Regions from separate parts of the Mycobacterium sp. NGS61 genome, predicted to be linked through region 1. Evidence: riboswitches for the same ligand, from Rfam matches in the RefSeq annotation. Region 1 holds a riboswitch; each other region holds the start of a gene.
What was found. A riboswitch is a leader RNA that binds a small molecule or an ion and turns the genes downstream of it on or off. The one in region 1 is predicted to bind cobalamin.

Region 1 (4,090 bases):
GCGCCGACTCGTCCTGCGATGTGAATGCGAGACCGCGTTACCGAATCCGGGTTCCCGTCCTGTGACCTGACACCGAGCAGACACCCCACAACCTCCTGACAGTCCAGCTTATTGAAAATCGTTTTCGACAAGCCCCTGCCCGTGACGGTACCCTGGGACCGGTCTAAATGAAAATGATTGTCGATAAGAGGTGCTGATGCGGAAACCTGTAGTCTTGGTCGCCGGCCAGCAGAACACCGATCCGGTCGTGGGCACCTTGCTGCGCACCTGTGGAACGCTCGTGGTCGAGCATCGTTTCGACGGATACACGGTGCGCCGCATGACGGTCGATCTGCAACACGGCGTGTTGACGACCGCAGAGATCGGCATCGAGCTCGCACACGGATGTGTTTCCTGCACCATCCGCAACGACCTTCTCGTGCTGCTGCGTCAGCTGAGCCGCCGCGATGATGTGGACCGTATCGTGGTCCACCTCGCACCCTGGCTGGAACCGGAACCGATCTGCTGGGCGATCAACAATGTCCGGATCAGGGTGGCGTCCGGCTACATCGACGGCCCTGCGGCCCTTGATGTTCGGATCGCGGCGGTCGTGACGTGCGTCGACTCGTCGCGGTGGCTGCGCCAGGTTCTGGGTGAGGGCGAATTAGACGACGGACGTACCGAGGCGCAGGTGGTGGTCGGACAGGCAGAATTCGCGGATGTCATCGTTCTCAGCGATGTGGAGCCAATCCTGGCCACGGTGCTGCGACGCTTGGCGCCCCGCGCACGGATCGGCTACGGAGCGAACAGAATTGAGCAGGTGCTCGCCGGCCTTGACAGTCGTGCGCGCCGGGGGCGAGACGATGATCCGCACGGCCCGTTGCTATCCGGGCAACCTCCCCTCGAGCCCACCGGCACCGTCCAACTTGTCGAGTTCAGCGCCCAGCGTCCGTTTCACCCCCAGCGTCTGTACGACCGCATGGAGCTGTTGCTGGAGGGAGTGATCCGAACTCGAGGTCGCTTGTGGCTAGCCGGTCAGGACCAGCAGGCGATGTGGCTGGAATCGGCGGGAGGTGGATGGCGGGTCGGTTCAGCAGACAAGTGGCTCACTGCCATGACCGACGCGGAGTTGGCCGGCGTCGACGACGAACGCCGTGCCCTCGCCCAGTTGAGGTGGGACCCCCTGCACGGCGACCGGCACACGGCAATGACGATCCTGGTCTACAGCGCGGACTCCGGCGAAATCCTCGATGGTCTCGGCCGTGCTCTGCTCACCGACGACGAACTCTGCTCCCCCGCTGACTGGGACCGCTATCCAGATCCGTTCGGCGATTGGAGCGAAGACCTCACCGAAACCGCCGATTCTTTCGACGATATGGCCGCCATTCAGAACGCCGACCATCGAGCGAACTAGTTGCAACGAGGGCAATTAGGGGTGGCGCGGTAATCGCGACGGACGGACTCACACCGTGCCGCTGCGATGCCATCGCTCCGACGAGGTCACCGCCGTGGCAGCCGGGGCGGGCCTGCCTGTTCCGTTGGGGGTCCCCGGCGTGTAACAATGTCGCCCGTACGGCGATGACGACGCAGGAAGCCGGTGCGAATCCGGCGCGGTGCCGCCACTGTCATCGGGGAGCGACCCTCACATGCCACGGCCATTTGGCTGGAAGGCGAGGCGAGCGGCGATCCGAGAGCCAGGAGACTCGTGTCATCGCATCCTGCTAACCCGGGGCGGAGCACCCCGGAGAAAGCCGCCACCTCAGATGCTGCGCGTCCTTTGCCACCTCCTGTGCGGTTGGCCGTACGACGCCTGTGCAAATTTTTCCGACCGGCGGTCACCGTACTGGCGAACGAATAAGGGAGAGCAAGCATGTCGTTTGTGACCGCAAGTGCGGATCTGATGCAGAGCGCAGCACAAAATCTGTCGGGTATCCGCCGAGCGCTCGCCGATGCCGCCGCGACGGTTTCGGGACCCACCACGGGAATCGCGGCCGCAGCTGAGGACGAGATCTCCATCGCGATCTCGTCGTTGTTCGAGAACTTCGGCCGGCAGTTCCAGTCGGTCAACTCACACGCGCTGGCGTTTCATACCGAGTTCGTCAGCTCGATGAATTCCAGCGTCGGGGCCTACACAAGTGCCGAGGTCGCCAACGCGCAGCAGAACCTGCTCGGCGCACTGGGCTCATCCCATGCACCCGCGGCCGCGACTGCCGTCGACCCGATCACCCGGTGGGAGCAGGTCGTCGCGACGACGGCGCAGAACGCCGAGACGGTGTTCGGAGCCTCGCGGGTCGGCCTGAACACGTTCACCGGTGGCATCAACCACCTCGTCACCAACCCCGCGGGCTTCTTTGCCAAGCTGCAGGCTGCTGCACAGGCGATACCCCTGGTCGGTGCCCCCAGAGACCTCGCACTCGCGGTCACCCAGCACACGCTTGGCGGTATCACCCAGACGATCTCCGACCCGGTGACGTACGTGCCCAACGCGCACAACGAAATCTATACCGGGCTGATCGAGAGTTTCCTCCCCGACGGGCCGGTGGGAGTAGTGCTCACTGAAGTCCTGAACTTCGCAGCTTCACCCTTGAGCGGCCTGCTCATGGGTGCCGTGGGTCCATTCGCAAGCCCCGGCGTCGCGCTGCTCAACAGCGCCGGCGGCGTCCTCGCCGATATCACCGGCGGCAATGTGACGGGGGCGCTCACCGGCCTGTTGAACACACCGGCCAACGTCGTTGACGGTTTCTTCAACGGGGCCACGTTGAACCTGGATCCCCTTGCGCCGCTAGTCAACCAGTTCATCAGCGGTCCCACCGGGGGCACCGAACAAGTCACCGGCTTGAGCCTTGGTTTCGGTGGCCTCTTCAGTCCGGGGCAGGTTGTGTACGGTGCCGCCGGACCGATCTATAACGGCGTCGGCGGTTCGCTGTTGAACTCGATCGGAGTCGAGCTCACTTTCACTGAAGACGAGTTCCAAGGCATCCTGCCGATTCCCGCGCTCCCGGTCGGTCCGATCGCGGCGACGGCGAATCTGTTCAGCATCGTCGGACAGATATTCGGCGGCGGCTTGGAGCCGCCTCCCCTGCCAGTCGAGATGTAGGCAAACTCTCGGCGAACACCTGCCTCAGCGGTAGAAATGGTGCCCACACGGCGCGGCATCTTCCGCTGGGGCAGGCTATGCCGACCCGGACGCAGCAGGGGTCGGCTGATCGCGCCGAAGTTGCCAGCCTCGGGCACGCAACCGCTCTTCCCAGAACCTGGTATAGGTCCCCTGGTTTGCGACCAGCTGCTCGTGACGTCCGCGTGCGCTGATCCGACCGTCATCGAGGACAAGAATCTGGTCGGCGTCTATCACCGTCGAAAGTCGATGTGCGACAACGATAACCGTGCGCTCGTGAGCTAGTTCGCGGATGGCTGCGGCCACGGCGGCCTCGTTGACGGCATCGAGCGCGGCCGTAGCTTCGTCCAGGAGCACGACCGGCGCATTCTTGAGCAACGCGCGGGCAATCGCGACACGCTGCCTTTCCCCGCCCGAGAGCGCCGACCCCCCTTCGCCAACGCGTGTGTTCCACCCGTTGGGCAGCCGGTTGATGACTTCGTCGAGCCGGGCGATGCCGGCAACGTGGGACAGCTCGGCTTCTGCGGCATCAGGATCGGTCATCCGCAGGTTGTCAGCGATGGTGCCGTCGAAAAGGTAAGCGTCGTCGAATACTTGCGCGGTCAGGTGTGCGACTGCGCTGGTGCCGAGTTCGCGTACGTCGTAGCCGCCGATGCGGATGCTGCCGTCGTCGACGTCGAAGAAGCGGGCAATCAGTCTGAGCAACGTCGTCTTCCCGGCGCCGGACGGGCCGACGATCGCGGTAAGACTGCCGCTCGGGATGGTGGCGTCGACGCCGCTTATGACCTCGTGGCTCGAATCGCGGTGGTGGTACCCGAATCGCACACCACGCAATTCGATGTCCGCACCGGCGGGCGTCGCCGCTCGGTCGGGCTCCGGCAGCGGTGGCACGGCCAGCAACTCGCGCACTCGAACGATCGCGTCGGCGTTGACTTGTACGTGACCGGCCAGGTCGCCGAGCTGAGAGATCGGATCGATCATGCGCAACGTGATGAT
Region 2 (4,090 bases), on a different contig from region 1:
AACGATGGTTCACCTCCGATTGATCATCAGGTTCCCACGTGTTCGGCAACATCGGGACGCGTGGCGCGGGATCGTCGTCGGCGATCAACCCCACCGGCCTGGCTCCGCGCTCGGGTGCGACACCGGCGAATCCCAGTGTGCCCGCGTTTCTGCCCGACGCACTGACCAAGGCCAACCGGTCGTCGACGGCCACGTTCTCCGTCGGATCCAGATCCGCGTATTCCCGACCGCGGCCCACCACAGAAGCTCTGGTGCGACGGCGTTTTGGCGCACCGGTGGGCTCCTCGGGTGCGGGCGCCGGCGCCGCGACAGCGGCATCGTCGGGCTCCGATGCCTTCCTCCGCGCTGCGCTGGCCGACCCCCGTTTGGCCGCCAAGCTCAAACCCCCCACCAGGTAGCCGTAGTCCGGCATACCCAGACCGATGCCCGAACCGGTGACCGACGGGGGCGCGGCAGTCGGTGGCGTCACCGGTGCGGGGGCAGGCGACGGCGTCACCGCTTCCACGGCAGTCGGCGTCGGGCCTGGCGTGGAAGACGGGACGCTGGGGACCAACGCCGCCACCGGCGGTGGGGGAGTCGCGCCGGGCAGCGGAGGCGGCGCCGCCGCGGCCAATGCCAGCAAACCTTTGACACCCAGCGGCGCCAGTACCGCTCCGGCCGCCAGCGGCACCAGCGGAGCGGTCAGCAGCGGCACGACGGCCAGCGTCAGGACCAGAGTGCTCTCCAACGTCGTCTTCAGCAGGGCGATGGTGTCGGTGACCACGGTGCCGATGATCTCGACGGTGACGAACAAGATGGTGAAACCGATGGTCGCCGGATTGCCGGACGCGAACGCCGCGGTGAGGTCGAGCGCGACGAACGAGAACATCTGGGACAGCAGTGCCACATAGGTCGCGAGGTCCATCGGGTAGCCGAGGGCGAACGCGATGTTCAGCGGACTGAAGTAGGTGAGCGGATTGCCGAGGATGACCAGGTAGGGGTCGAAACCGCCGAACATCGCCTGGAAGTACGGGAGATTGGCGATCGCGTCGATGAACGGCTGGATGACGTCGTTGTAGAAAGTGGTGTAGGTCTGCCACAACCACTGCTGGAACTGCTCGAATGGAGTGCTGGATTCCGCTGCTGTGGCGGCCCGCTGCGCCTCGGCTCGCAGGATCTCCGGAGCCGGACCGGTTTGCGGGGTGGCGGTCACCGCCGCCGTGGACAACGCCTCGTAGGTGCCCATCACGGTTGCGGCTTGGATCCACATGCGTGCGTAGTCGGCCTCATTGAGTGCGATCGGAATGGTGTTGATGCCAAAGAAGTTGGTGACCGTCAACACCGCGTGCGTGGCGTGATTGGCGGCCAGTTCCACCAGGGTCGGCATCGCCGCGAGCGCGCTCGTGTAAGCGACGGCGGTGGCGTGCTGTTGGGCCGCCTTCGCTGCGCTGTCGGCGCCGGCCTGCGTCAGCCACGCCAGATACGGCGCATGGGCGGCCACATAGCCGGCCGCCGTCGGGCCGGCCCAAGCGCCCGCCGTCACATCGGCCAGCAGCGCGGACAACTCGTCGGCCGCTTCGGTGTAGGTCACGCTGAGTGCGGTCCACTCCGCCGCGGACGCCTCTAATGGGCCCGGTCCGGGCCCGCTGCTCAACAGCGCTGAATGCAGTTCCGGCGGCGAAGCCAACCAGATCGGGGCGGTCATCGAACGTTCCTTTGACACGACGGGATGCCCGTCGCCACTCCCAGAACGCCCAGCCGCTGGAACGATGACATTCCAGCAAAGGCCGTCCGCCCAGTCCACGAGGCGACGTGCGCCGGACACGACGCGTCCGGCACAGCTGGCAGGTCTTCGGACTCACAGGCACGCACCTTCGGTGCACCTACTGGCCGTCGCTTCCCGGCCCGGGCTATGGGCCAGTGCTTATGACGGCGTTCGTTCCTGCATACCGCTGCGGGACAGTCCCGGATTTCCACCGGGTTCCCTCTTGCGACGAACCTGAAGGAGCGTTCGCCGCTCGATGCCGGCGACTCCTCACGTTGCCACCAGCAAACCAGCTGCGGGCATCAGAATACTTGACACCCCGCCCTTGAGGCCAGTCGTCGCGAAGGACTGGCATGCTCGTGCTGATGTCTGGGCTGCTGGTGGCGGGTACGACGAGCGACGCCGGCAAGAGCACCGTCGCCGCCGGACTGTGCCGCGCCCTGGTGCGGCGCGGAGTGCGGGTGGCGCCCTTCAAAGCGCAGAACATGTCCAACAACTCGATGGTCTGTGTTGGTGCGGACGGCGCGGGAGCAGAGATCGGGCGCGCGCAATGGGTGCAGGCACTCGCGGCTCGAGTCGTGCCTGAGCCCGCCATGAACCCGGTGCTGCTCAAGCCGGGCAGCGACCACCGCAGCCACGTGGTGTTGATGGGCAGACCGTGGGGGGAGTTGGACTCGACGGATTGGTTCCAAGGACGCCGGACGCTCGCCGCGGCGGCACACCGCGCCTTCGACGACCTCGCCGGCCGCTACGACGTCATTGTCGCCGAAGGGGCCGGCAGTCCGGCCGAAATCAACTTGCGCGCAGGCGATTACGTCAACATGGGACTGGCCCGGCACGCGGGACTGCCGACTGTGGTGGTCGGTGACATCGACCGCGGCGGGGTGTTCGCAGCGTTTCTGGGCACCGTCGCGCTGCTGTCCGCCGAGGACCAGGCGTTGATCGCGGGGTTCGTGGTCAACAAGTTCCGCGGTGACCTCGACCTGCTCGCGCCGGGTCTGCGTGACCTGGAACGGCTCACCGGGCGACGGGCGTACGGCACCCTGCCGTGGCATCCCGACCTGTGGCTGGACTCGGAGGACGCGCTCGATCTGACGGGCCGGCGCGCAGCCGGGCCGGCCCGCCGGGTGGTCGTGGTGCGGCTTCCCCGGATCAGCAACTTCACCGACATCGACGCTTTGGGGCTGGAACCCGAAGTGGACGTCGTGTTCGCCGCAGACCCCCGGGCGCTGGGCGATGCGGACCTCATCGTGCTGCCGGGTACCCGCGCGACGATCGCCGACCTGGCCTGGTTGCGCTCGCGGGACTTGGACCGCGCGGTGCGGCTGCACGTCGCGGCGGGTAAGCCACTGCTGGGGATCTGCGGCGGGTTCCAGATGCTGGGCCGGGTGATCCGGGACCCGCATGGCGTCGAAGGGGCTGGACCTGCCGAGGTCCCCGGCCTTGGTCTGCTCGACGTGACGACGACGTTCGACGCCCAGAAGGTGCTGCGGCTGCCGCGCGGTGAGGGGCTGGGGGTGCCGGCGTCCGGGTACGAGATTCACCACGGCCGGGTGGAGGTCGGCGCCGCAGACCCGTTTCCCGGCGGTGCGCGCGCCGCTGCCGTGTTCGGCACCATGTGGCACGGTTCTCTGGAAGGTGACGCCCTGCGCGAGGTCTTCCTGCGTGAGACACTCGGGATCGCCCCGTCGGGCACCCGCTTCGGCACTGCCCGCGAGCGCCGCCTCGACCTGCTCGGCGATCTCGTCGACCAGCACCTCGACGTCGACGCACTACTCGAGTTGGCCCGGCGCGGGAGCCCGCCGGCGCTGCCCTTCCTCCCGCCGGGAGCGCCGTGAGGTCGGCCTTGAGGTCCCAAACTTCTAGAACACGTTCTAGTGTGTCAATTTATGGGATTCCTGAAGCCCCAACTGCCGGAAGTCGACTTCGCCGAGTGGAGCAAGGGCACGCGCGCTGAGAAGATCCGTCCGATGGCCCGGCACTGGGCCGAGGTGGGTTTCGGCACGCCGGTGGTGCTGCACCTGTTCTACGTCGGCAAGATCCTGCTGTACATCCTCATCGGGTGGCTGATCGTGTTGAGCACCAAGGGAATCGACGGGTTCACCAATGTCCGGTCGTGGTACGCCGAGCCCATCGTGTTCGAGAAGGTCGTGCTCTACACCATGTTGTTCGAGGTGGTCGGGCTGGGCTGCGGCTTCGGGCCGCTGAACAACCGGTTCTTCCCGCCGCTGGGTTCGATCCTGTACTGGCTACGGTTCGGCACCATCCGGCTGCCACCGTGGCCGGATCGGGTGCCGCTGACCTTTGGCACCAAACGCAAGCCGGTCGACGTGGCGCTGTATGCGC
Region 3 (4,090 bases), on a different contig from region 1:
ACCGGGCTGCGCTGCAGATGTCGTTCTACGAGGGCCCCAGCGCGGACCCCGAATTGATGAAGCTGACCCGCCAGCAGCCCACCGCAGTGCAGGAGGCGATGCTGCAGACGCTGCGCGCCGCTCGATCCAGTGGCTACATCACCGACGCCGATCTGCCGATCCTGGCCGATCGGATTTGTCAGACCATGCTGCAGGTCGGTCTGGACGTCATGCGGCACAATTCCTCAGCCGACCAGGTGGCGGCATTGCTGTGTCGAATCATCTTGCAGGGCTTGGCATGCCGACCACCTGCGGATCGGGTGCTGGATCGGTCGAAGGCTTTCAGCGCGGCCACCGACGTCATCGACACATGGGCCGACGACAACGAAGCCGACCCGAGCGATAAAGCGGCTCACTTACGTGCGGTGGCCCGAACGGAGTTCGGCCGCAAGGGGTACGAAGTCACCACCATCCGCGACATCGCATCGGCAGCCGGATTGGGTACCGGCACCGTCTACCGGGTGATCGGTTCCAAAGACGAACTGCTGGCGTCGATCATGCGCTCGTTCGGCCAGAAGGTCGAAGCCGGATGGGTCGCCGTGTTGCGTGCGGAGGCGACGACCATCGAAAAGCTGGACGCGCTGAGCTGGGTCAATGTCAACGCTCTGGACCAGTTCTCCGATGAGTTCAGGATTCAACTCGCGTGGATGCGTCAGTCTCCGCCCCGCGACGCGGTCAACCCGGGTTGGTCCTACACGACCCGGTTGCGTCAGATGAAATCGCTGCTCTCCGAAGGCATCCGGTCTGCAGAGATCCGCCTCGAGGCGCCGTCGGCCACCATGTTGGCGCGCTGCGTCATCGGCATGCAGTGGATACCGGAGAACATCCTGCGCGAGGTGGGCACCCGCACGTCGCTCATCCTGGCGCGGGACACCGTGTTGCGCGGCGTCGCGGTGCGCGGCAAGTAGACCAGTCATCCGTTTCGGGTGCCACGCGTAACGTCGACGTCATGGCGAACATCATCATCATCGGCGGCCACGGCAAGGTCGCATTGCAGCTGGCCCGAATCCTGACCGAGCGTGGCGACCAGGTGACCTCGATCGTCCGCAATCCCGGCCACACCAGCGACGTTGCGGACACCGGTGCCGAACCGACCACGGCCGACATCGAGGAGCTCGGCACCGACGACATTGCCGGCCTGCTGGCGGGTCACGACGCCGTCGTCTTCGCCGCCGGGGCCGGTGGCGGCGACGCGGCGCGCACCTATGCCGTGGACCGCGATGCCGCGATCCGGGTGATCGACGCGGCAGCGCAGGCCGGCGTCAGCCGGTTCGTCATGGTGTCCTACTTCGGCGCCGGGGCGAACCACGGTGTGCCTGAGGATGACTCGTTCTTCGCCTACGCCGAGGCCAAAGCGGCCGCGGACGAACACCTGCGCGCCACCGACCTGGACTGGACCGTGCTGGGACCGGGCCGACTCACCGAAGACCCGGGAACCGGGCGCATCGCGATAGGCGAAGCCAAAGGATCGGTAGCGCGGGCCGACGTGGCAGCCGTCGCCGCCGCCGTCCTCGCCGACGACTCGACAATCGGCCGGACCGTCGAGTTCAACAACGGCGACGTCCCGATCGCCGAAGCGCTGGCGACCTGAAGATCGCGCACAGAGTAGCCTTGGCGACGCAGCTGGTCTGCCGTCGTCGCACCTGTGGCGCCGGCATCAAGCGAGGCCTTGATGGCTCGCGAGAGGGAATCCGGTGAGAATCCGGAACTGTCCCGCAGCGGTATGCAGGAACGACCGCCGTCTTTGACAAGCACTGGTCCCGTGAACGGACTGGGAAGCGACGGCCAGTAGGAGCACCACCCGGTGCGCGCCTGTGAGTCCGAAGACCTGCCAGCTGTGCCGGACGCGCCGCGTTCGGCGGCACATCGCCTCGTGGAATGGGCGTTTGGCCGGGGCCGTTGCGGTTGATGCATGCCGTAGCGCGATCGGTTGCGCGTCCGCGGGCGGTGTCCACACCGTCGAATCCGAAGGACCAGCTCGTGACCGCACCAACTTCTCCGAAATTCACCGCCACCATCACCGGCTCCCCCCGCATCGGCCCGCGCCGCGAACTCAAGCGCGCAACCGAGGGCTACTGGGCCGGCCGCACCAGCCGATCCGACCTGGAGTCGGTCGCCGCGTCGCTGCGCCGCGACACCTGGACTCAGCTGGCCGCCGCCGGCCTGGACTCGGTGCCGGTGAACACGTTCTCCTACTACGACCAGATGCTCGACACCGCGGTCCTGCTCGGCGCGCTGCCGGCCCGCGTCGGTGGGGTTTCTGACGAGCTGGACCGCTACTTCGCGGCGGCGCGCGGCAACGACGAGATATCGCCGCTGGAAATGACCAAGTGGTTCGACACCAACTACCACTATCTGGTCCCTGAGATAGGCCCGTCCACCCGGTTCGGGCTGCACCCCGACAAGGTGCTCGCCGAGCTGGAGGAAGCCCACGAGCTGGGCGTCCCCGCGCGTCCCGTCATCATCGGTCCGGTCACGTTCCTGCTGCTCAGCAAGGCCGTAGACGGCGCTACGGCTCCCATCGAACGATTGCAGGAACTGGTGCCGATCTACACCGAACTGCTGGCGCTGATCGCCGACAGCGGCGCCCTGTGGGTCCAGTTCGACGAGCCCGCCCTGGTCACTGACATCTCCCCCGACGCTCCGGCACTCGCGGAGGCGGTCTACAACGCTCTGGGTGGAGTGGCCCACCGGCCGTCGATCTACGTCGCCACCTACTTCGGCAACCCGGGCGCGTCGCTGGCAGGGCTGGCCCGCACACCCGTCGAGGCCATCGGTGTCGACCTGGTCTACGGCGCTGACACGGGGATCGCGGCCGTTCCAGAACTGGCCGACAAGACGCTGGTGGCCGGCGTGGTGGACGGCCGCAACATCTGGCGCACGGACTTGCAGTCCGCGCTGAGCAAGCTGGCGAGTCTGCTGGGCTCGGCGGCCACGGTGGCGGTGTCGACGTCGTGCTCAACCTTGCACGTCCCGTATTCGCTGGAACCCGAAACCGGCCTGGACGATGCACTGCGCAGTTGGCTGGCGTTCGGCGCCGAGAAGGTGCAAGAGGTCGTCGTTCTCGCGCGTGCACTGCGCGAGGGACGCGAGGCGGTCGCCGATGAGATCGAGGCATCCAATGCGGCGGTGGCCTCGCGCAAGCAGGATCCGCGCTTGCACAACGATCGCGTCCGCGCCCGCATCAATGACATCGTGGCGTCCGGCACGCATCGCGGTGACCCGGCTGAGCGGCGGGCCAGTCAGGAGGCGCGGCTGCAGCTGCCTGTGTTGCCCACCACGACGATCGGTTCTTACCCGCAGACCTCGGCGATCCGCGTCGCACGGGCCGCGCTGCGATCCGGCGAGATCGACCAGACGGAGTACGAGCGTCGGATGAAAGCCGAGATCGCCGACGTCATCAAACTGCAGGAGCAACTCGGGCTGGACGTGTTGGTGCACGGCGAGCCGGAACGCAACGACATGGTGCAGTACTTCGCCGAACAGCTCGACGGCTTCTTCGCCACCGACAACGGCTGGGTGCAGTCCTACGGCAGCCGCTGTGTCCGCCCGCCGATCCTGTTCGGCGATGTGTCCCGGCCGCACCCGATGACGGTCGAGTGGATCACCTATGCGCAGTCGCTGACCGAACAGCCGGTGAAGGGTATGCTGACCGGTCCGGTGACCATCCTGGCGTGGTCATTCGTCCGCGACGATCAGCCGCTGGCCGACACCGCCAACCAGGTCGCCCTGGCGATCCGGGACGAGACGGTGGATCTGCAGTCGGCCGGGATCGCGGTGATCCAGGTCGACGAGCCGGCGTTGCGGGAACTGCTGCCGCTGCGACGCGCCGAGCAGGACGAGTATCTGCAGTGGGCCGTGGCGGCTTTCCGATTGGCCACCTCCGGGGTGGATGACTCCACCCAGATCCACACCCATCTGTGCTATTCGGAGTTCGGCGAGGTGATCGGCGCCATCGCCGACCTGGACGCAGACGTCACCTCCATCGAGGCGGCGCGGTCGCACATGGAGGTCCTCGACGACCTCAACGCGATCGGATTCTCCAACAGTG

Region 2: linked by a shared signal. The riboswitch ahead of AC5Y3Z_RS21850 (PPE domain-containing protein) and the one ahead of gjpA (outer membrane porin GjpA) in region 1 are both predicted to bind cobalamin.
Region 3: linked by a shared signal. The riboswitch ahead of metE (5-methyltetrahydropteroyltriglutamate--homocysteine S-methyltransferase) and the one ahead of gjpA (outer membrane porin GjpA) in region 1 are both predicted to bind cobalamin.

What each region holds. Positions count from the first base shown of each region.
Region 1 is NZ_JCALCL010000003.1:265,597-269,686, reverse strand. It holds gene rpmB (50S ribosomal protein L28) at 1-84, opposite strand, end outside; gene mrf (ribosome hibernation factor-recruiting GTPase MRF) at 197-1,393, shown strand; cobalamin riboswitch at 1,522-1,704, shown strand; gene gjpA (outer membrane porin GjpA) at 1,850-3,076, shown strand; gene AC5Y3Z_RS08870 (ABC transporter ATP-binding protein) at 3,152-4,090, opposite strand, start outside.
Region 2 is NZ_JCALCL010000012.1:169,620-173,709, reverse strand. It holds gene AC5Y3Z_RS21850 (PPE domain-containing protein) at 1-1,684, opposite strand, end outside; cobalamin riboswitch at 1,806-2,023, opposite strand; gene AC5Y3Z_RS21845 (cobyric acid synthase) at 2,110-3,582, shown strand; gene AC5Y3Z_RS21840 (DUF3556 domain-containing protein) at 3,634-4,090, shown strand, end outside.
Region 3 is NZ_JCALCL010000012.1:163,798-167,887, forward strand. It holds gene AC5Y3Z_RS21825 (TetR/AcrR family transcriptional regulator) at 1-947, shown strand, start outside; gene AC5Y3Z_RS21830 (NAD(P)H-binding protein) at 989-1,630, shown strand; cobalamin riboswitch at 1,696-1,889, shown strand; gene metE (5-methyltetrahydropteroyltriglutamate--homocysteine S-methyltransferase) at 1,948-4,090, shown strand, end outside.